3 regions of the Oerskovia sp. 140933 genome follow, and region 2 is predicted to be linked to each of the others. Evidence: riboswitches for the same ligand, from Rfam matches in the RefSeq annotation. Region 2 holds a riboswitch; each other region holds the start of a gene.
The links. A riboswitch is a leader RNA that binds a small molecule or an ion and turns the genes downstream of it on or off. The one in region 2 is predicted to bind thiamine pyrophosphate.
Positions count from the first base shown of each region.

Region 1: another riboswitch for thiamine pyrophosphate. It lies ahead of NHG27_RS09230 (thiamine ABC transporter substrate-binding protein); the one in region 2 lies ahead of thiC (phosphomethylpyrimidine synthase ThiC).
Region 3: another riboswitch for thiamine pyrophosphate. It lies ahead of thiD (bifunctional hydroxymethylpyrimidine kinase/phosphomethylpyrimidine kinase); the one in region 2 lies ahead of thiC (phosphomethylpyrimidine synthase ThiC).

Region 1 covers NZ_JAMXIO010000013.1:92,657-99,055, reverse strand. Annotated here, with positions in the region: gene NHG27_RS09245 (DUF4235 domain-containing protein) at 1-27, opposite strand, end outside; gene NHG27_RS09240 (ABC transporter ATP-binding protein) at 132-1,352, opposite strand; gene NHG27_RS09235 (ABC transporter permease) at 1,352-3,043, opposite strand; gene NHG27_RS09230 (thiamine ABC transporter substrate-binding protein) at 3,055-4,149, opposite strand; TPP riboswitch at 4,207-4,333, opposite strand; gene NHG27_RS09225 (DUF4235 domain-containing protein) at 4,498-4,767, shown strand; gene NHG27_RS09220 (phosphotriesterase family protein) at 4,857-5,906, opposite strand; gene NHG27_RS09215 (DMT family transporter) at 5,903-6,399, opposite strand, start outside.
Region 2 covers NZ_JAMXIO010000008.1:36,547-42,945, forward strand. Annotated here, with positions in the region: gene NHG27_RS06355 (sensor histidine kinase) at 103-1,512, shown strand; gene NHG27_RS06360 (response regulator) at 1,509-2,171, shown strand; gene thiC (phosphomethylpyrimidine synthase ThiC) at 2,222-3,898, opposite strand; TPP riboswitch at 3,891-4,000, opposite strand; gene NHG27_RS06370 (hypothetical protein) at 4,124-5,470, opposite strand; gene NHG27_RS06375 (ABC transporter ATP-binding protein) at 5,467-6,102, opposite strand; gene NHG27_RS06380 (peptidoglycan-binding domain-containing protein) at 6,093-6,399, opposite strand, start outside.
Region 3 covers NZ_JAMXIO010000050.1:2,782-9,180, reverse strand. Annotated here, with positions in the region: gene NHG27_RS17930 (quinone oxidoreductase family protein) at 1-108, shown strand, start outside; gene NHG27_RS17925 (hypothetical protein) at 105-377, shown strand; gene thiD (bifunctional hydroxymethylpyrimidine kinase/phosphomethylpyrimidine kinase) at 388-1,989, opposite strand; TPP riboswitch at 1,981-2,081, opposite strand; gene NHG27_RS17915 (hypothetical protein) at 2,157-2,495, opposite strand; gene NHG27_RS17910 (hypothetical protein) at 2,585-3,070, opposite strand; gene NHG27_RS17905 (hypothetical protein) at 3,213-3,563, shown strand; gene NHG27_RS17900 (DUF899 family protein) at 3,695-4,477, shown strand; gene NHG27_RS17895 (SDR family NAD(P)-dependent oxidoreductase) at 4,485-5,345, opposite strand; gene pheT (phenylalanine--tRNA ligase subunit beta) at 5,338-6,399, opposite strand, start outside.

The DNA.
Region 1 (6,399 bases), on a different contig from region 2:
CACGTGGTCGTTCGTGGTGCTCGTCATCGTTCGACGCTAACGCGGCGCGCGTCGGGTCGCAGGACGGGCGGCGCTGCCGCCGGTGCGGTCAGCGGTCCGCCTGCCCGGGGAGCCGCCCGCGGACCGGCGGATCACGAGTCCGCCGGTATCACCGCGCACCCCGCACGGTCGAGCACGACCCGGACCCGCTCCCCCGGCGCGGGCGCGAGCGGGTGCTGCGCGGCGCCGTCGGGCCCCGGCACCGGGGGCACGCCCCGACCGGGCGCACCGGCGGGCTCCCCGAGCGCGACCACGCGCCGGGTCCCCGCCCCGAGGTCCACGTCGACCGTGACCTCGGTGCGCCCGCGCCGGAACGCGCTGCGCACGACGGTGCCGGACCACTCCTCCGGGCCACCCGGGCCACCCGGGCCACCCGGGCCACCCGGGCCCCCCTCCCGGACGGACGGCTCGTCGGACAGCACGAGCCCCGTCGGGCCGATCGCCAGCGCCTCTCCGGCCGCAGGCAGCGGCACGAACGCCTGGTAGCCCAGGAACTGCGCGACCCGCCGTGAGGCGGGCGCGCGCCACAGGTCCTCGGGGGCCGCGAGCTGGAGCAGGCGCCCGGCGTCCATGACGGCGACGCGGTCGGCCACGGTGAAGGCCTCGTCGTGGTCGTGCGTCACGAACAGCGCGGTGGTCCCGGTCGCGACGAGGGCTGCGCGCAGGTCTCCGGCGAGCCGGTCGCGCAGCCCGCGGTCGAGCGCCGACAGCGGCTCGTCGAGCAGCAGGAGCTGCGGCTCGGGCGCCAGGGCGCGCGCGAGCGCGACGCGCTGCCGCTCCCCGCCGCTCAGGGTCGTCACGGGCCGCGGCCCGTAGCCCGCGAGCCCCACGAGGTCGAGCAGCTCGGCCACGCGGCCGCTCGCCGCGGCCCGGCGGACCCCCGCCATCCGCAGCCCGAACGCCACGTTCCCCGCGACGTCCCGGTGCGGGAAGAGCTGCCCCTCCTGGAACATGAGCCCGAACCCGCGCCGGTGCACGGGCACCCCCGCGAGGTCTCGCCCGTCCCACGCGATGCTCCCGCCCGCGACGGGCTCGAGCCCCGCGACCGCGCGCAGCAGGCTCGACTTGCCGCACCCGCTCGGGCCCAGCAGCGCGAGCACCTCGCCCGGGGCGAGGTCGAGGCTCACGCCCCGCACGGCCGTCGTCCCGGGACCCTTGCCGGACGCGGGGTCCGGGTAGTGCACGACGACGTCGCGCACCGCGAGCCCCCGGCCCGCCACGCCCCTGGCCGGGTCGTGCGGCACGTGCGGCACGTGCGGCACAGCCGAGCCGTCGAGGCCTTCGCTCCGATCCACCACCGTGGCTCCGTCCATCAGAACTCTCCTGCCGAGCGGTCGCCGCGCAGGCGCTCCGCCACCATCATCACCGTTGCCGTGAGGACCGCGAGCACGACGCTCGCGGCCAGTGCCATGCCGTAGTTCTCCGCGCCGGGCCTGCCGATGAGCCGGAAGATGACCACGGGGAGCGTCGCGGTGTCGGGCCGGGCGAGGAACGACGTCGCACCGAACTCCCCGAGCGACACCGCGAACGCGAACCCGATCGCCAGGCCCAGGGACCGGGCGGCGATGGGCCCGTCGACCGCGGCGAACACGCGCGCGGGAGACGCCCCGAGGGTCGCGGCGGCCTCGCGCAGGCGCGGGTCGATCGCGCGCAGCACGGGCAGCACGGTCCGGACCACGAGCGGGATCGCGACGACCGCCTGCGCGATCGGGACGAGCAGCCCGGAGGTCCGCAGGTCGACGTCGAGACCGAGGGGCTTGTCGAGCGTGATGAGGAAGCCGAACCCGACCGTCACGGCCGAGACCCCGAGCGGGAGCATGAAGACCGAGTCGAGCGCGCTGATCGCCCGCCGCCCCGTGCGCGAGCGGGGGCGCCGGGAGACGACGAGCGCCACGAGCCCGCCGATCACGACCGCGAGCAGCGTCGCGACCGCGGCGGTCCGCAGGGAGTTCGCGGTCGCCTCCCACACCGTGACGCTCAGGGCGTTGCGGCCGCCGGTCGTGCCGAGGTTCGCGTAGTTCTGCAGGCTCCAGCCCGCGGGGGTCTGGAACGAGCGCACGAGGAGGTTGACGAGCGGCAGCGCGATCAGGCCCAGCACGACGACGGCGGTCACCGCGAGCGGGGCGGCGTCGGCCCGCAGGCGCAACGGGCGGGCAGCGGAGGTCGCGGCGGACAGGTTGAGCGCCCTCTCGCGCCGGGAGCGGGTCCGGCTCGCGACGCTCAGCGCGACCACGACGACGACGAGCTGCACGACCGACAGCACCGCGGCCGTGCGCAGGTCGAGGAACTGGGTCGTCTGGATCCAGATCTCGGTCTCGATGGTCCCGTACTGGATGCCGCCCAGGACGAGGACGACGCCGAACGCCGTGGCGCAGAACAGGAACACGATCGACGCGGCGGACGCGATGGCCGGGGCCAGCGACGGCAGCGTCACGGACCGGAACGCGCGCCACGGCGAGGCGCCCAGCGCGCGGGCGGCCTCCTCGGCGCGCGGATCGAGGTGCTCCCAGAGCCCACCGACGGTCCGCACCACGACCGAGTAGTTGAAGAACACGAGCGCCAGGACGATCGCCCCGAACGTGCCGTCGAGCCGCAGGAACCCCAGGAGGCCGCCCTCGACCAGCAGGGACCGGAACGCGACGCCGACCACGACGGTCGGCAGCACGAACGGCACGGTCACGAACGCGCGCAGGAACGTGCGTCCCCGGAACCTGCACCGGTACAGCACGTACGCGCCGGGCACGCCGAGCAGCACCGAGATCACGGTCCCGAGCACGCCCTGCCACAGCGTCAGGCCGATGATGCGCCAGGTCCGCGGCTCGGAGAACACCTCGGCGAAGCCGGAGAGGTCGAGGGAGGCACCGGCGGCGTCGTGGGTGACGAACCCGCGTGCGACGAGCGTCGCGACGGGCCAGGCGAAGAACACCCCGAGGAACAGCAGCGGCAGCCCGGCGGCGAGCCCCCACAGGAGGACCCGCCCGCCGCGCTGCAACCCCGGGGGCACGCGGATCGTGCTCAGCCGATCACGGTCGACGTCCACGTCTTGATCCACTCGTCGCGGTGGGCCGTGATGTCGGCCGGAGAGACCTCGTAGGGCTCCGGGGACAGGGGCGCGAACTCGGCCCAGCCCTCGGGCAGCGCGATGTCCGCGTTCGCGGGGTACATGTACATGTTGTCGGCGACGTCCGCCTGGAACGCGTCGCTCACGAGGAAGTCGACGAGCTGCTGGGCCCCCTCGGGGTTCTTGGCGCCGGCGAGCACGCCCGCGTACTCGACCTGGCGGAAGCAGGTGTCGAGCAGCGCGCCCGTGGTCGTCGACGTCCCGTCCTCCGACACGGTGAACGCGGGCGACGTCGAGTACGACAGGGCGAGGGGACGCTGCCCCTTGCCCTCGCCCCCGGAGAAGTCGACCGAGTAGGCGTCGGACCAGCCGTCGACGACCTTGACGCCGTTGTCCTTGAGCCTGCTCCAGTAGCCCTCCCAGCCGTCACCCGAGTCGGACGTGCCGTAGGCGCCGACGGTCGCGAGCAGGAACGAGAGCCCGGGGGACGACGTCGCGGGGTTGGTCACGACGAGCAGGTCCTTGTACTCGGGCTTCGTCAGGTCGTCGAGGGTCACGGGCTCGGCGAGGCCCTTGTCGGCGAACCAGCCGTGGTCGACGTTGACGCACACGTCGCCCAGGTCCACGGGGGTCAGCGCGCCGTCGCCGATCGCGTACTGCGCGGCCGAGTCCGCAAGGCCTGCGGGGAAGTAGGAGTCGAGGACGCCCTCGTCGATCGCGCGGGTCGCGAACGTGTTGTCGATCCCGAACACGACGTCGCCCAGCGGCGCGTCCTTGGTCAGGACGAGCTGGTTGACGAGCGCCCCGCCGTCGCCCGGCGCGACCTGCTTCACGGTCAGCCCGGACTCCTCCTCGAACGCGGCGAGGACCTCGTCGCTCACGGCGAACGAGTCGTGGGTCACGAGCGTGACGGTGTCCGTGGCGGTGCTGTCGCCCGAGCCGCTGTCGGCTGCGCCGGCGCACGCCGTCAGGGCCAGGGCGCTGATCCCGCCGACGAGCCCGAGGCCGAGCCTGCGGGGGGTGCTGCGGCGGGTACTGATGGTGTTCACGTGTCCTCCTTGGACTCACAGGAGGGGGACCTCGCGCACGGGAGGTCCCGTGAGCGAGGCTAGAGAAGCCCGACTTCCTCCACCGGTGCTAACCGGATCAGGTTCGAGGGTCTGCGGTGGTCCGCACTCTCAGCGCCCGTCGCCCGGTGTTCCCGGGGCGGTCGGCGCTCCCCTGTCGTTCACCTGCGACTTTACACCGGGGCCCGACGGCGTGGGCAGCCGTCCGGCGTACGGCGTCGCCCGGGGCGCGCCGCCCCCGGGGCGACGACTACGGTGGGAGGTGAGCTTCGCCGTCGGGCCTGCGGGTACGCCGGCGGCACCGCCCCGCCCCGCACCCTGGAGGAACACATGGCCGACAACGATCAGACCCTCGCCGAGAAGGTCACGACCGTCGCGCTGACGCTGGCCGCAGGCTGGGTCGCGCAGAAGGCCGTGAGCTACGCGTGGGCCAAGGCCACGGGGCACGACGCCCCCAAGGACCTGGACGACCCGGAGGTCGGGATCATCAGCGCGGTCACGTTCGCCGCGGCCGCCGCGGCCGCGAGCGTGTTCGCTCGCCGGTTCGCGGGGCGCGAGGCCAAGCGCGTCGTGAAGCGGTTCGTCGCACGCGCGCACTGACACCCGGCACGGGACAGAGGCGAACGGTCGAGGGAGAGGGCTAGGACCCTCCACCTCGACCGTTCGCCTCTCTGCCGGCGCGGGACGCGTCACGCCGTGAGCATCGCCGCCGGGTTCTCGTGCGTCAGACGGCGCAGCACGTCACGCTCGACGCCCCGCCGGGCCAGCATCTCGGTGAAGACCGTCGGCACGTACGCGAACCCGTTGCCGCCGTTCTGCACCCACATCTGCTTGAGGAACACGTCGTGGCTCATGAGCACCTGGCCCGCGAACCCCGCCTCGACCAGCCGGTGCACCGCACCCGCGGTCGTGTGCGGGTCCGGCGAGACACCCTCCTTGGGGTACGTGATGTCCATGCCGACCATGTCGAACTCGAGCCACACCCCGCGCTCCGCGACGGCCCGCTGGTAGTCGGGGTCCTCGGCCGAGGGGTCCATGTGGCACAGCACGACCTTCTCCGGCCGCACGCCCACCTCGTCGACCACGAGATCGAGGATCTCGTGCGCCCGACGCTGCCAGCCCGGCAGGTGGATCTGCATCGCGACCTGCGGGTGCTCGAGCTGAGCCAGGGCCGAGGCCCGCAGCGACGCCCGCTCGCCCGCCGTGAAGTCCGGCGAGACGCCGATCTCCCCGATCACGCCCGGACGGATGCCCGTGTCCCGGACGCCCTCGGACAGCTCGCGCGAGATCGCCGCGGCCTGCGCGTCCACGACCTGCGCCGTGATGCGCTCACCCTCGAACTTCTCGAGGTAGGCCCCCGCACCCATGACGACGTTGAGGCCCGTGCGACGCGCCACGTCCAGCAGGCGCTCGGGGTTGCGCCCGATCGCCTCGCTCGACGTCGCGTCCACGACGGTCCGTCCGCCGAGGGCCGCGAAGCTGCGGATCTCGGCCTCGACGGCCGCGACCGGCTTGTCGGCGATGTTGTCGGCGCAGCAGTACGGGTCCTGGCGCAGCGCCCAGGCGACCGAGGCGGAGACCGGCTCGCGGACCACGGCCTGGGAGAACTCGTAGCTCGGCGCGTCGAGCACACCGGAGAGGTCGTTGAACAGGTGCTCGTGGGGCAGGGTCAGCCCCAGGTCCTGTGCGGCGACGGGTCCGGTGACCGTCTGGACGAACCCTGCCGGCGTGACGTTCATCGCGGGCTCACCTCTCCTGCTTCACCACCGCCGACGGCGGCGGCCACTGCGGTGTCGGCTGTCGCCTCCGGCGACTTCCCCGACGGGATCATGCCGATCACCGCGGCGATCAGCGCGATCACGGTGCCGATGATCGTGGCGGCGTAGATCGTGTGGCCGAGCGACGGGATCGCAGCGTCGATGAGGAGCGAGCCGACGAGCTGACCCGCGGTGGACGCGAGCCCCAGGAGCAGCAGCCCCAGCCCGCGGACCAGGAGAGCCATGAGGGCGATCGAGAGGAGGCCGAGCGGGCCGCCCAGGTACATCCACCACGAGCCGGGGAGCTGGAAGTCGACGCCCGAGGTCATGGCGCGGATCGCGTAGGCGATGCCGAGGGCCGTGAAGCCGACCAGGAAGTTCCAGCCGATCGAGACGAGCATCGAGCCCGTGGCGTCGGCGACGGCCGCGTTGCCCGCGGGCTGCCAGCCGGCGAGGAGACCGCCGACGAACGGCA
Region 2 (6,399 bases):
GTCGCCCGGGTCCGGGGGACCCGAACCGGGGCTCGCCCGCACCGGTGACCTCGCGCACCCGCCCGACCACGCACATCGACCGCTCGACCCGAGAGGAGCCTCGTGCTCGACGCACTGCACCGCCGTCTCGCCGCGATCGGCATCCGCACCGCGACGGGTCGCGACGCCCTGCTGGGCGCGGTCGTCGCGGTCCTCACGGTCGGCTTCCTGCTGGCCGTCGAGCGGATCGCGCTGACGGACCTCGGCATCGTGGTCGACGGCGCACCCGACTCCCTGCAGTTCTCGACCGGGGGACGGGTCGCAGCGATCGTGATCGTCGTCGCGCAGGCCATGGCGCTCGCGCTGCGTCGTCGGGCACCGCTGCTCGCTCTCGCGCTGACCGTCGTGGGCCAGGTCGCGCTCACCCCGGTGCTCCCGGCCCTCGTCTCGTTCCAGGCACCGGCGACCCTGGTCGCGGCCTACTCGGTCGGGGCGTACGCACCTCGACGCACGGCCCTGTGGGCGGCCGGCGGGGCCGCGGGCGTGCAGGTGCTGCTGGGCTTCGTGCTGGGCGGGCCCGTGCCGATCACGTCGGGGAGCCCCGTGCCCGTCGCGGTCCAGGTCTGGGGCGGGCTGGCGTCGGCGCTCCTCACGTACGTGGCAGCGGCGCTCGTGGGTGCGTACGTGGGGACGCGCCGCGAGCTGTTCGCCCAGCTCAAGGGCCGGGTGGCCCAGGCCGAGCGCGAGCGCGACATGCTCGCGGCGCAGGCCGTCCTGGAGGAGCGCGGTCGCATGGCCCGCGAGCTGCACGACGTCGCCGCGCACCACCTGTCGGGGATCGTCGTCCAGGCGGCAGCGGCCGAGCGGCTGGTCGACCGCGACCCCGAGCGCGCCAAGGAGTCGATGCGCTGGATCCGCACCCAGGGGCGCGAGACGCTCGACAACCTGCGCCTGGTCGTCGGCATCCTGCGCAGCTCGTCGCAGGCGGGCCCCGGCGAGCCGGGCGAGGAGGCGCCGGCCGCGCCGCAGCCCACGCTCGACGACGCGGGCGAGCTGCTCGACCTCGCGCGCGCCGCGGGCGCGGAGGTGCGCGACGTCCGCCACGGCGAGCCGTTCGACCTCTCCCCCGCGGTGCAGCTCACCGTCTACCGCGTGCTCCAGGAGGCGCTGACCAACGCGCGCCGGCACGCCCCGGGCCGCACGATCGAGGTCGTGACCGACCACCAGCAGGCCGCGCTCGTCCTCACGGTGACCAACAGGCTCCCGGTCGAGGCGATCGGCGCGACCGGTCGGGGCAGGTCGTCCGACCCGTCGCCCGGCAGCCCGACCCCGCCCGGCCACGGGCTCATCGGCATGACCGAGCGTGCAGCCCTCGTGGGTGGCGCGCTCGAGGCCGGCCCGGTCCCCGGGAACGGCTGGCGGGTCCGGCTCACGGTCCCCCGGCCCGCACAGACCGCGTCCCCCACCCATTCCGAGCGCTCGGCGACGTCCACGGACGTGCCGGGCGCCGCCGTCGGGCAGGAGGCCCCATGACCAGAGTGGTGCTGGTCGACGACCAGGCCGTCGTCCGCGCAGGCTTCACCGTGATCCTCGAGAGCGAGGGCTTCGAGGTCGTGGGCGAGGCGGCGAACGGCACGGACGCCGTGCGCGTCGCGCGCCGGGAGCGCCCCGACGTCGTGTGCATGGACGTCCGCATGCCCGGCGGGGACGGCATCACGGCGACGCGCGCGCTCGCCGGACCCGGCGTCGTCGACCCGGTCCCGGTGCTCGTGGTGAGCACGTTCGACCTGGACGACTACGTGTTCGGCGCGCTGGAGGCCGGGGCGAGCGGGTTCCTCCTCAAGGACGCCGAGCCCGACGTGCTGGTCGACGCGGTGCGGCGCGTGGCGTCGGGCGAGGGCCTCGTCGACCAGACGCTCACGCGGCGCGTGATCGACGAGTTCGCCCGACGGCGGTCCCCCGCCGCGCCCGACGAGGTCGCCTCGGGACTGCTCACCGCGCGCGAGCACGACATCCTGGCGCTGCTGTGCCGCGGGCAGTCGAACGCCGAGATCGCCGCGACGCTGTTCCTCGAGGCGAGCACCGTGAAGTCGCACCTGAGCCGGATCATGACCAAGACGGGCATGCGCGACCGCGTGCAGCTCGTGGTGTGGGCGTACGAGCACGGGATCGCGGCGCCGATGCCACGGTGATCCTGCCCGCCCCCCGCTGAGTGCGTCGGGCAGGCGGTTGCGGCAGCGGATCAGCCGCCCGCGACCGGCAGGTACACCCGGCCGCCGGCGTCCGCGAACTCGCTCGACTTCTCCGCCATGCCGGCCTCGATCGCCTCGACCGACGTCAGCCCGTTCTTCTCCGCGTACTCGCGCACGTCCGCCGAGATCCGCATCGAGCAGAACTTGGGCCCGCACATCGAGCAGAAGTGCGCGGTCTTGGCGGGCTCGGCCGGCAGGGTCTCGTCGTGGAACGCGCGGGCCGTGTCGGGGTCGAGCGAGAGCGCGAACTGGTCGTGCCAGCGGAACTCGAACCGGGCCCGCGACAGCGCGTCGTCCCGGAGCTGTGCGCGCGGGTGCCCCTTGGCGAGGTCGGCCGAGTGCGCCGCGATCCGGTACGTGATGACCCCGGTCTTGACGTCGTCGCGGGCGGGCAGCCCCAGGTGCTCCTTGGGCGTGACGTAACAGAGCATCGCGGTCCCGGCCTGGGCGATGATCGCGGCCCCGATCGCCGACGTGATGTGGTCGTACGCGGGCGCGATGTCGGTCGCGAGCGGGCCGAGCGTGTAGAACGGCGCCTCCTCGCACAGCTCCTCCTCGAGGCGCACGTTCTCGACGATCTTGTGCATCGGGACGTGCCCCGGGCCCTCGATCATGACCTGCACGCCGTAGGACTTCGCGACCTTGGTCAGCTCGCCCAGCGTGCGCAGCTCGGCGAACTGCGCTGCGTCGTTGGCGTCCGCGATGGACCCTGGCCGCAGGCCGTCGCCCAGGGAGAACGTCACGTCGTAGTCGCGCAGGATCTCGCACAGCTCCGCGAAGTGCGTGTACAGGAACGACTCCTGGTGGTGCGCGAGGCACCACGCCGCCATGATCGAGCCGCCGCGGGACACGATGCCCGTGACGCGGCGCGCGGTCAGCGGGACGTACCGCAGCAGGACGCCCGCGTGCACGGTCATGTAGTCGACGCCCTGCTCGGCCTGCTCGATCACGGTGTCGCGGTAGATCTCCCACGTGAGCCGCGCGGGGTCGCCCTTGACCTTCTCGAGCGCCTGGTAGAGCGGCACGGTCCCCACGGGGATCGGGGAGTTGCGCAGCACCCACTCCCGGGTCTCGTGGATGTCCTTGCCCGTCGAGAGGTCCATGAGGGTGTCCGCGCCCCAGCGCGCGGCCCACACCATCTTCTCGACCTCCTCCTCGATCGAGGACGTCACGGCCGAGTTCCCGATGTTCGCGTTGATCTTCACGCCGAACGCCTTGCCGATGATCATGGGCTCGATCTCGGGGTGGCGGCGGTTGGCCGGGATCACCGCCCGGCCGCGGGCCACCTCGTCGCGCACGAGCTCGACGTCGACGCCCTCACGGGCCGCGACGAACCGCATCTCGTCGGTCACGATCCCTGCCCGTGCCCAGGCGAGCTGCGTCCGGGCACCACCCGTGCCGCGCTCGGTGGGGACGGCGTCGGGCCGCAGCCAGTCCGCGCGCAGGGCCGGCAGCCCGGCCGCCAGGTCGAACGCCGCCGGGTCGTCGACCTCGGTGTACGGGCCCGAGGTGTCGTACAGGTCCAGGTGCTCGCCGTTGCTCAGGTGCACGCGGCGCTCGGGGACGCGCAGGTGCTCCGCGCCCGGGACCGGGTGGTGGACCTTGGCGGACCCTGCGATGGGGCCGGTCGTGATGGTGTGCGCAGGCACAGCGGTCTCAGAGCTCATTGCTCTCTCTCCCTACGTCGGCATGATCCGAACAGGTTCGAACGGTCGGCGGCGCTGAGCCGCCCTCTCAGCTCGCTGCTGCGAGCTCCCGTGGGTGTGTGGAGTTGTGGGTCCTGCTTGTGGTGCGGTGGTGCTGGGTGGTGCGGTCGTCACCGTAGCGCAGGTTGCCCGACGGCGGCACGACCATCCCGCGATCGGTCCGTCTCTCCAGGGTTCCGGCCGACGTCACCTCTCCTTGAAGTACTTGAACAGGTGCTTCTCGCGGGTCGTGAGCGCCGCGGCCACGGCGCCGATGAGGACCGCCCCGGCGCCCGCCAGGACGGTCCGCATCCCCAGGATCCAGGTGCTGACCTGGTCGGCGGGAAGGCCGACGCCGGCGGCGAACCACCACAGCGCGGGGACGGCCACGATCACGGCGACCCCGCTCCAGACGGCGGTCTCGAGGAGCACCTGCCAGGTCAGGGCCGCGCGCGGGACGCGGGCGTGCAGGGCCGCGGCGAGCTCGAGGCGGCGCAGGCGGATCGCGACGAGACCCAGGGCGAGTCCCAGGACGACCGCGGCGACCGGAGCGGGCTTGGTCAGACGGTCCGCGAACTCGGCGCTCGCGTCGTACGTCGTACCGAGCCGCCCGTTGAGCTGCTTCTGGGTGGGCTGCGCCTCGGACGACGGGTCGGCGACGAGGGCCGTCCGCAGGAGGGTCGCGGTCTCGGGGTCGACCGGCCAGATCTCGACCCAGCACGAGTCGAACAGCCCGGTGGCGGGCACGGGAGCGACGGCGGCGTAGCCCAGGACACGGTCGCGGCCGTCGTCGGGGTACGGGTACACCGCCCCCACCCGGGCGGGTCCCGCATTGGTCGCGATCGAGTCACCGGTCGTCGCGCCGAGCGCCTCGGCCAGATCTGCGGACAGCCACAGACCGGCCCCGGCGACCCGGCCGCGATCGAGCGCGCCGAGCAGCCCGGGGGTCGCCTCGAAGCCGGTGAGCTCGCTCGAGGGGAGGTTGAGCGCCCGCAGCGGCGTGCCGGTCCGCAGGGCGCCGGCCGCGTTGACGCCGTCGACCCCGGTGAGGGCTTCGCAGCGTGCCCCGTCGACCTGCCCGGCGGCCTCGAGGATCTGCACGCTCGCGCCCGCGTCGCGGTACTCGCGGGCGCCATCGATGACGCCCACGACCGCGCGCACGTCGACTGCGGCCAACGACCCGACGACCACGACGAGCACCGCGGCGAACAGCGTCGCGCGCGTCGTGCCGGTCGTGACGTTGCGCCACGCCTCCGACACCACGGACGCGGCTCGCATGGCCCGCGCCCGCACGGGCCGCCCGGCCTCCTCCCCCGGCCCGACGGCGCCGCTCGCCTCCGTGCGAAGGTGCGCTCCGTCGTCGGGCGCGGTGGGGATGCCTGACGACCCGGCGAGGCTGTGACGTGCGACGTCGTCTACCGGGGTCGAGGCGCCCGGGGCCGTGACGGGACCGCCGGGGATGCCGGCGCCGGAAGGGGGCGCACCTCCCGGGGGCGTCGCGAGGCCGGGGTGCGCTGTGCCGTCGGGCACGGGGCCCTGGTCCGTGGCGGTCATGCCGCGACCTCCGCGGCCTGGAAGTCGGCGAGGTCGATCACGCGGGTGCAGGCGTCGCGGGTGTGCGGGTCGTGCGTGGCGACCACGACGATCGAGTCGTCCTGCGCGATGCCCGCGAGGACCTCGTTGACGGTCGCGGCCGTGCGCAGGTCGAGCTGCGCGGTGGGCTCGTCGACGAGCAGGAGGTCCGGGGCCAGCGCCACGGCGCGCGCGAGCATGAGGCGCTGCGCCTCCCCGCCGGACAACGCCCGGAAGGGGCGGTCGGCGACCGGGGCCAGGTTGAACCGGGCCATGATCTCGGCGGCCCGGTCCTCGGCGTCGGGGCGGCGCAGGCCGCGCGCGAGCAGCGGCAGCACCACGTGGTCCAGGGCCGCGCGACGCGCGACGCCATGCGGGTTCTGGAAGACCCACCCGGTCGTGGCGACCCCGACGCGCTCGACCTGCCCCAGCGTGGGGCGCTCCCACCCCGCGACGATGCTCAGCAGGGTCGACTTCCCGCTGCCCGAGGGCCCGACGAGCGCGACGACCTCGCCCGGCACGATCTCCAGGTCCAGGCCGGTGAAGAGCAGGCCGGTGCCGGGGAACGCGTGCCCCAGGCCCGTCCCGACCAGGCCTTTGCCTGCTACCGGCACGACTGCCCCTCCTCCTGCGACGTCAGCTCGATCTCGGTGGGGGCCGTGGCGGCGTCGCGACCGTCGAACGTCACGAGGGTCTGTCCCAGGCTCGACGCGACGACCGTCACGGGATACGCCGTGCCGTTCGCGCTGACGCATCCGGTCGAGCCGCTGAGTGCGAACAGCGCCCCCGGCGGCACGACCGACACGTCGAGCGGCGCGGCCAGGACGTACTCGAGCGTGAGGGGTTCCGAGCCCTCGGTGCGCTGCCAACCGGCGAACTCCATGCTGCCGCGCACAGCCTCGAGGAAGGCC
Region 3 (6,399 bases), on a different contig from region 2:
GCGCACCGCGCCCTGGAAGGTCGCGCGACCACGGGCAAGGTCCTGCTCGTCCCCGGCGACGAGCCGGCAGCCGGTGCGACGAGCCCGACGCCGGGCGCCGCGTCGTGAGCTGGGACTGGGTCCCGCCGCGGCCCGGGGAGGACGAGCCCGCCCGTCGCTCCGACCGTCGCCTGCGCCTGGCGCTGACCGTCCTCATGGTCGCCCTCACGGGGGTGCTCGCGGTGTACTACCTGACCGTCGGGCTGGACCAGGCGCGCGCCGGCTGCACGACCGATCGTCCGGCAGGAGTCGCGGTCGACGAGGTCACGGCGACGTGGCGCTGGTGGCCGCCCGGGTACGACTGCTCGTACCCCTCGGGCGGCGCGACGAGCGTCTGAGGGCGCCGGGTCACACCTGCGCGGCCTGCAGGCCGACCGGCGGCACGGGCCATCCCGGCCGGACGAGCCCCTGCTCGAAGAACAGGTACTCGTGCATCGCGGACAGCTCGAACGCCCGCAGCATGCGCTCGCGCTCGGCGGGGGACACCCAGCGCGCGGCCTCGTCGGCGAACGCGCACGCCGTCCGCGTGGCCTCGGCGAACGACGGGTCGCCGTAGAGCGAGATCCAGCGCGCGTAGGGGTGCCCGCGGAGGTCCCCCGCCCGGCTCACCAGGACGTCGCCGATGTGCGCGTACAGCCGGTAGCACGGCAGCAGCGCCGCGACGGTCTCCGCGTACGACCCGTTCGACGCCGCGTGCAGGTGGTTGGTGTAGGCCGCCGTCACGGGGGACGGGTCGACGCCCTCGACCGCACCGCGGTCCATCCCGGCGTGCTCGCCGAGCCAGTCGCGGTGCAGCGCCTGCTCGACCTCGAGCGACTCGACCGCCGCGCCCGCGAAGAACTGCCGCGCCTCGGGCGTGGGCGCGAGGAGGCTCGCCCGCGACAGCACGCGGGCGTACTCGGCCAGGTAGGCGGCGTCCTGCGCGAGGTAGAACCCGAAGTCCTCGGCGGCGAGGGACCCGTCCACGAGCGCCCCCACGAACCCCATGCCCTCGACGGCCTCGCGCCAGCCCGCGATCCGCTCCCAAGCCTCGTCGGTGAACGTCCGCCGCCCGAGCGTGGGCAGGTGCGCCAGGTGGTCGACGGGTCCGTGGCCCGTGCCCACGGCCAGCCCTCCCCCGGCCCGCAGCGCACCCGTCAGCCAGGTCTTCGCGTCGCGCACGGCACCCGCCCAGTCGTCACGCCGAGGACGCAGGGCGGCGACCGCCGCCGACAGCGAGCACCCGGTGCCGTGGGTGTGCACGGTGTCGACGCGGGGCGCCGAGAAGGTCGTGACGCCGTCGGGCCCCACCAGGGCGTCGGGCGACTCCTCCCCCGTGAGGTGACCACCCTTCAGGAGCACGACGGCGCCGCCCGCCGCGTGCAGTCGCCTCGCCTGGGTGAGGGCGTCGGGCCAGGTGGTCGCGGCCGGCTCGCCCAGGAGGACGGCGAGCTCGGGGAGGTTGGGGGTCACGAGGTCGGCGAGCGCGACCAGGTCGCGCACGGCCTGCTCGGCCCCCTCGTCGAGGAGGCGGTGGCCGCTCGTGGCGACCATGACGGGGTCGAGCACGACGAACGGCGGCCGCACGCGGCCGAGCCACGCCGCGATCGCCCGCGCGTTGGCCTCGTCGGCGACCATGCCGATCTTCACGGCGTCGATCACGACGTCGTCCGAGACCGCGTCGAGCTGCTCGGTGAGGAACTCTGCGCCCGGGACGTGGACGGAGCGGACGCCGTGCGTGTTCTGCGCGACCAGTGCGGTCGTGACCGCCATGCCGTACGCGCCGTGCGCCGCGAACGCCTTGAGGTCGGCCTGGATCCCGGCGCCCCCCGTCGGGTCGGTGCCTGCGATCGACAGGACGCGGGGACGGGAGGGCCCGGCCCCCTGCTGCGGGGCGCGGCCCCGCACCTCCCCGGACGCGGGTACGGGCCCGGTGGTGGGCAGGGCAGGTGTGGTGGCAGCAAGCGACATTGCCGACATCCCTTCGCTAGTGCTAGCTAGATCAGGTTCGACGGGTGTGATCTCAGCCCGGCTCGTGGGAGCGGGCACCCCGTGTCTTCGGGGGAAGGATAGCGGGCACCAGGACCTGCCGGTCGGCAGGGACCGGCAGGCGGCGGTCGGCTCGGCGCTCCTGCGGCCTACGAGGCCGCAGGAGGAACCGTCATCACGTCGATGCCCGACGACGGGACGTACCGGTCCAGGCACCGTACGACACGCTCGACGTCCTCGCGGCCGGCCTCGGGGACGAGGGCGACCGTCGTCGGGAGCGGCGGTAGAGGGAGCGGTGTCACGGCGTACTCGACCGCGTGGTCCTCAGCGCAGGCGTCGATCCCGGCCGGCCACCCGTCGACCGCGACGATCCACGGCCCCTGCGCCGGGATCGCGACCCGCCCGGTCGCCCAGGGCGCCGCAGCCAGCGCGAGAGCGCCGCACGACGCGGCCAGGACTCCGACGAGCAGGCCGGTCCGGCGGGGCATCGCGGTCACCTCGGTGGTCGTCGTCGACGTCAAGGACGGTGCAGAGCCACCACCGTAGCGGGCCCGCGGGCCGACCGCCCCGAAACGGGCTAACGGGTGCCCAGGTCCTCTCGGATCAGTCGCAGGATCCTCTTGCTCTCGACACGGAACCGGGTGTTGGCCGCCGCGACCATCTCCGGCGTGATCTCCTCCGCGTCCGCACCGTCCTCGGAGAAGGTCACGCGGAGCGCCTCGATCGCGTCGACCACCTGATCGGCCCCCTCGACGGCGACGCGCGCCTCTGCCGACAGCCTCGCCTCGGCGAGCGACACGAGCTGCTCCGCCAACGTCTGCGCGAGGCCGGTCCTCCCCTCGTGGGTGAGCTCCGTCGCGAGCCTGGCCAGCACCATCCTCGTCTGCGTGTTCACCTCGATGTAGTCGGCGTAGGCGTTCCGCCGCAGCGTGTCGAGCCGGATCCGCTCAGCCTCGCCGACCTGCGTGGCGACCGTGCGGGACTGCGCCCACCCCGTCGCCAGGGACCCCGCGAGCACGCCGACGATCCCGAGCACCGCCGGCAGCCAGGCAGAGGTATCCATGCGCTGCAAGATAGCAGCGGAGACGTCCGGCGTCGGCGTACGGCGTCGCCGCCCGCCGTGCCGGTGCGGTTGATCGCACCACCGCCGCGGCGGATGCTGGGAGCGACCGTCAGGAGACGGCCCACCACCGAGGAGGTCGGCCATGAGCACGACGCACGACGACGTCACGCCCCACCGCACGGCACCGCGCGCCCGGCGGATCGCCCTCGCCGCGGCCCTGGTCGTCGGGGCGCTCGCGCTCGCGGCCTGCGCCCCCGGCCCCAACCCGGACGTCGGCACGCCGACCGCCGACGGCAGCCCCGCCGGCTTCTGGCTCGGCCTGTGGCAGGGCATCATCGTCCCCGTCACGTTCGTCGTCTCCCTGTTCACCGACACGGTGAACATCTACGAGGTGCACAACGACGGCAACTGGTACGACTTCGGCTTCGTGCTCGGCCTGGGGCTGTTCGTGGGCGGGCCGTTCGGCGCCTCGAGGGGTCGGCGCAGCCACTGAGACCGCCGGCGTGCGAGCCTCGCCGCGGCGTCCCCCGCGCGCCGGACCGGGCGACCGGGCGATGAGTTCCGACGAGGGACCGAGTCTGCCCTGGTGACCGCTGCCCTGCCCGACCCCGCACGGAGGACACCATGACGACCGAGCCCGACTCCCCGACCACGACGCTGCCAGGCCGCCCGCCCGTCGTCGACCTGGCCACCTGGCAGGCCGCCCGGGACGAGCTCCTGGTCCGCGAGAAGGCCCACACCCACGAGGGGGACGCCATCGCGGCCGCCCGCCGCAGCCTGCCCATGGTGAGCCTCGACGGCACCACGGAGGTCGTGGGCCCCGACGGCCCGGTGCCCTTCCTGGACCTGTTCCAGGGGCGCGACGAGCTCGTGGTCTACCAGCACATGTGGCACGACGGCGCACCGCACCAGGGCCAGTGCGAGGGCTGCACCTGGACGGCCTGGCACCTGAGGGACGCCGTCTACCTCAACGCCCGCGACGTCTCGTTCGCGATCCTCACCACGGGGGCGTGGGAGGAGGTCGTCCCGTTCGTCGAGTTCATGGGCTACAGCCAGCCCTGGTACTCGGTCCGGGACCTGGACGCGCCGCTCGGTGGCGAGATGGGGTACCTCTCGTGCTTCCTGCGCGACGGGGACGACGTGTACCTCACCTACCGCACGACGGGCCGGGGCACCGAGCCCACCAACCCGTCGTTCGCCCTGCTCGACATGACGCCCCACGGGCGTGGCGAGGCCTGGGAGGTCAACCCCGAGGGCTGGCCGCCGGGGCTCGACGCGTGCTGGTTCTGGCGCTCGGACGCGGACGGCGTCGCGGGCTGGGGTCCGACCACGCGACCCGTGCCGCAGTGGACCCGGCCGGGAGCCACCCCCGTGGAGTCGCTCGGCCGGCACGGCCACCACCACTGACGGCCGGTCAGCGCGCCGGCAGCGCCCCCGGCATCGGGTCGTCGTCGCCGTAGCGCGTCACACGCAGTCGACGCGCCTCCGGGCCGGGCACGGCGTCCGCGTCCCCGGTGGCTCCTGAGGCGGCCGCGCGCAGGGACGCGGGCGAGTCGTGCGTGACCCGCACGAACGTGCCCGACCACGCGTCGAGCTCGCCGCGCGCGATCGCGACGACCATCTCGACGGTCCGCTCCACGGGCGTCCACTCGGTGCGCCCCACGTGCATGTCCATGGACGCCGTCAGGTCGGTCCGGACCACCCCGGGAGCGACCTCGAACGTCCGCAGCCCCCGCGCGTGCCCCGACGCGTGCAGGTTCGAGCCCAGGCGCAGCAGCGCGGTCTTGCTCGCGTTGTACGCGGTCGCGCCGTCCATGTCGTGCGAGCCCGCGCCGGAGTTCAGGTCGACGACCCGGCCGCCGCCGCGCGCGAGCATCCCGGGGACGACCGCACGCGCGAGCAGGAACGGACCGCGCAGGTTGGTCTCCATCACGGACCACCACTCGTCGGGGTCGGCCTCCCACAGCGGGACCTCGGCGTCGATGCGCCCGGCGTTGTTGACCAGGAGGTCGATCCCGCCCAGCTCGGCCTCGGCACGAGCGACCGCGGAGTCGACCGCCTCGACGTCGCCGACGTCCGCGACCAGCGCCACGGCCCGGCGACCCCGTGCACGGACCTCCGCGACGACGTCGTCCACGCGGGACGCGTCGCGCCCCAGGACGGCGACGTCGAGGCCCGCGTCGGCGAGCCCCAGCACGACCGCGCGGCCGATGCCGCGCGCACCACCCGTGACGAGGGCGGTGCGCGCGGGGGCCACGGTGGTGACGTCAGCCACGGAGCTCGGCCCCGACCTTCTCGTGCGCCACGGCGACCGCGGCCGCACGCACGGCCGCGGAGTCCTCCGCGGTCAGCGTGCGGTCGGTGCCGCGCAGGCGCAGGGAGAACGCGAGGGACTTCTTGCCCTCGCCCACCTGGGGGCCGGTGTAGACGTCGAAGAGCGCGACGTCCTCGAGCAGCTCGCCCGCGCCCTCCTCGATCGCGGCGCGCACGGCCGCGGCCGGCACGGAGTCGTCGACGACGAGCGCCAGGTCCTCCTTCGCGAGCGGGAACGACGAGACGGGCGTCGCCTGGACGGGCTTGCCCGGCGCAGCGGCGACGAGCGCATCGAGGTCGACCTCGAACGCCACGGTCCGCGCAGGCAGGCCGAGCGTCTCGAGCACCTTGGGGTGCAGCTCTCCCGCGTGCCCGACGACGGTCCCGTCCGTCAGCTCGAGCCTCGCCGTGCGCCCGGGGTGCCACGGCGCGTGGTCGTGGTCCGCGACGACCTCCACCCGGGCGCCCACCCGCTCGGCGACCAGCTCGGCGGCGGCGAGCGCGTCCGTCCAGTCCGCGGCGCGGCCGGCCCCCCACCAGCCCGAGGCCACGCGCTGGCCGGTCAGGACGCCCGCGACCCGGCGCGGCTGCGGCGGCACCGCGGCCTGCAGCGTGGCGAGGTCCTGCTCGCTCGGACGGACGCCGCCCGGCAGCTGGGGAGCCGCCGGCGCACCGACGACGGGACGGGTCACGAGGCCGATCTCGAAGATCGCGAGGTCCGCGTTGCCGCGTCCCACGTTGCGCTTGAGCGTGCCGAGCAGCGTCGTCAGCAGGTTCGTGCGCATCTCGGGGTGGTCGTCCGCGAGGGGGTTGACCAGGCGCAGCGCGCGGCGACGGTCGTCGTCCGCGGGCAGCCGCAGGTCGTCGTGCGACTGCGGGTTCACGAACGGGTAGCTGAGCGTCTCGACGAACCCGGCCTCCGCGAGGGCGCGGGCGACCGAGCGGCGCAGCCGCTGCGAGGTCGTCAGCCCACGCCCCGCGGGCGCGGGCGGCAGGACCGACGGGATCTTGTCGTA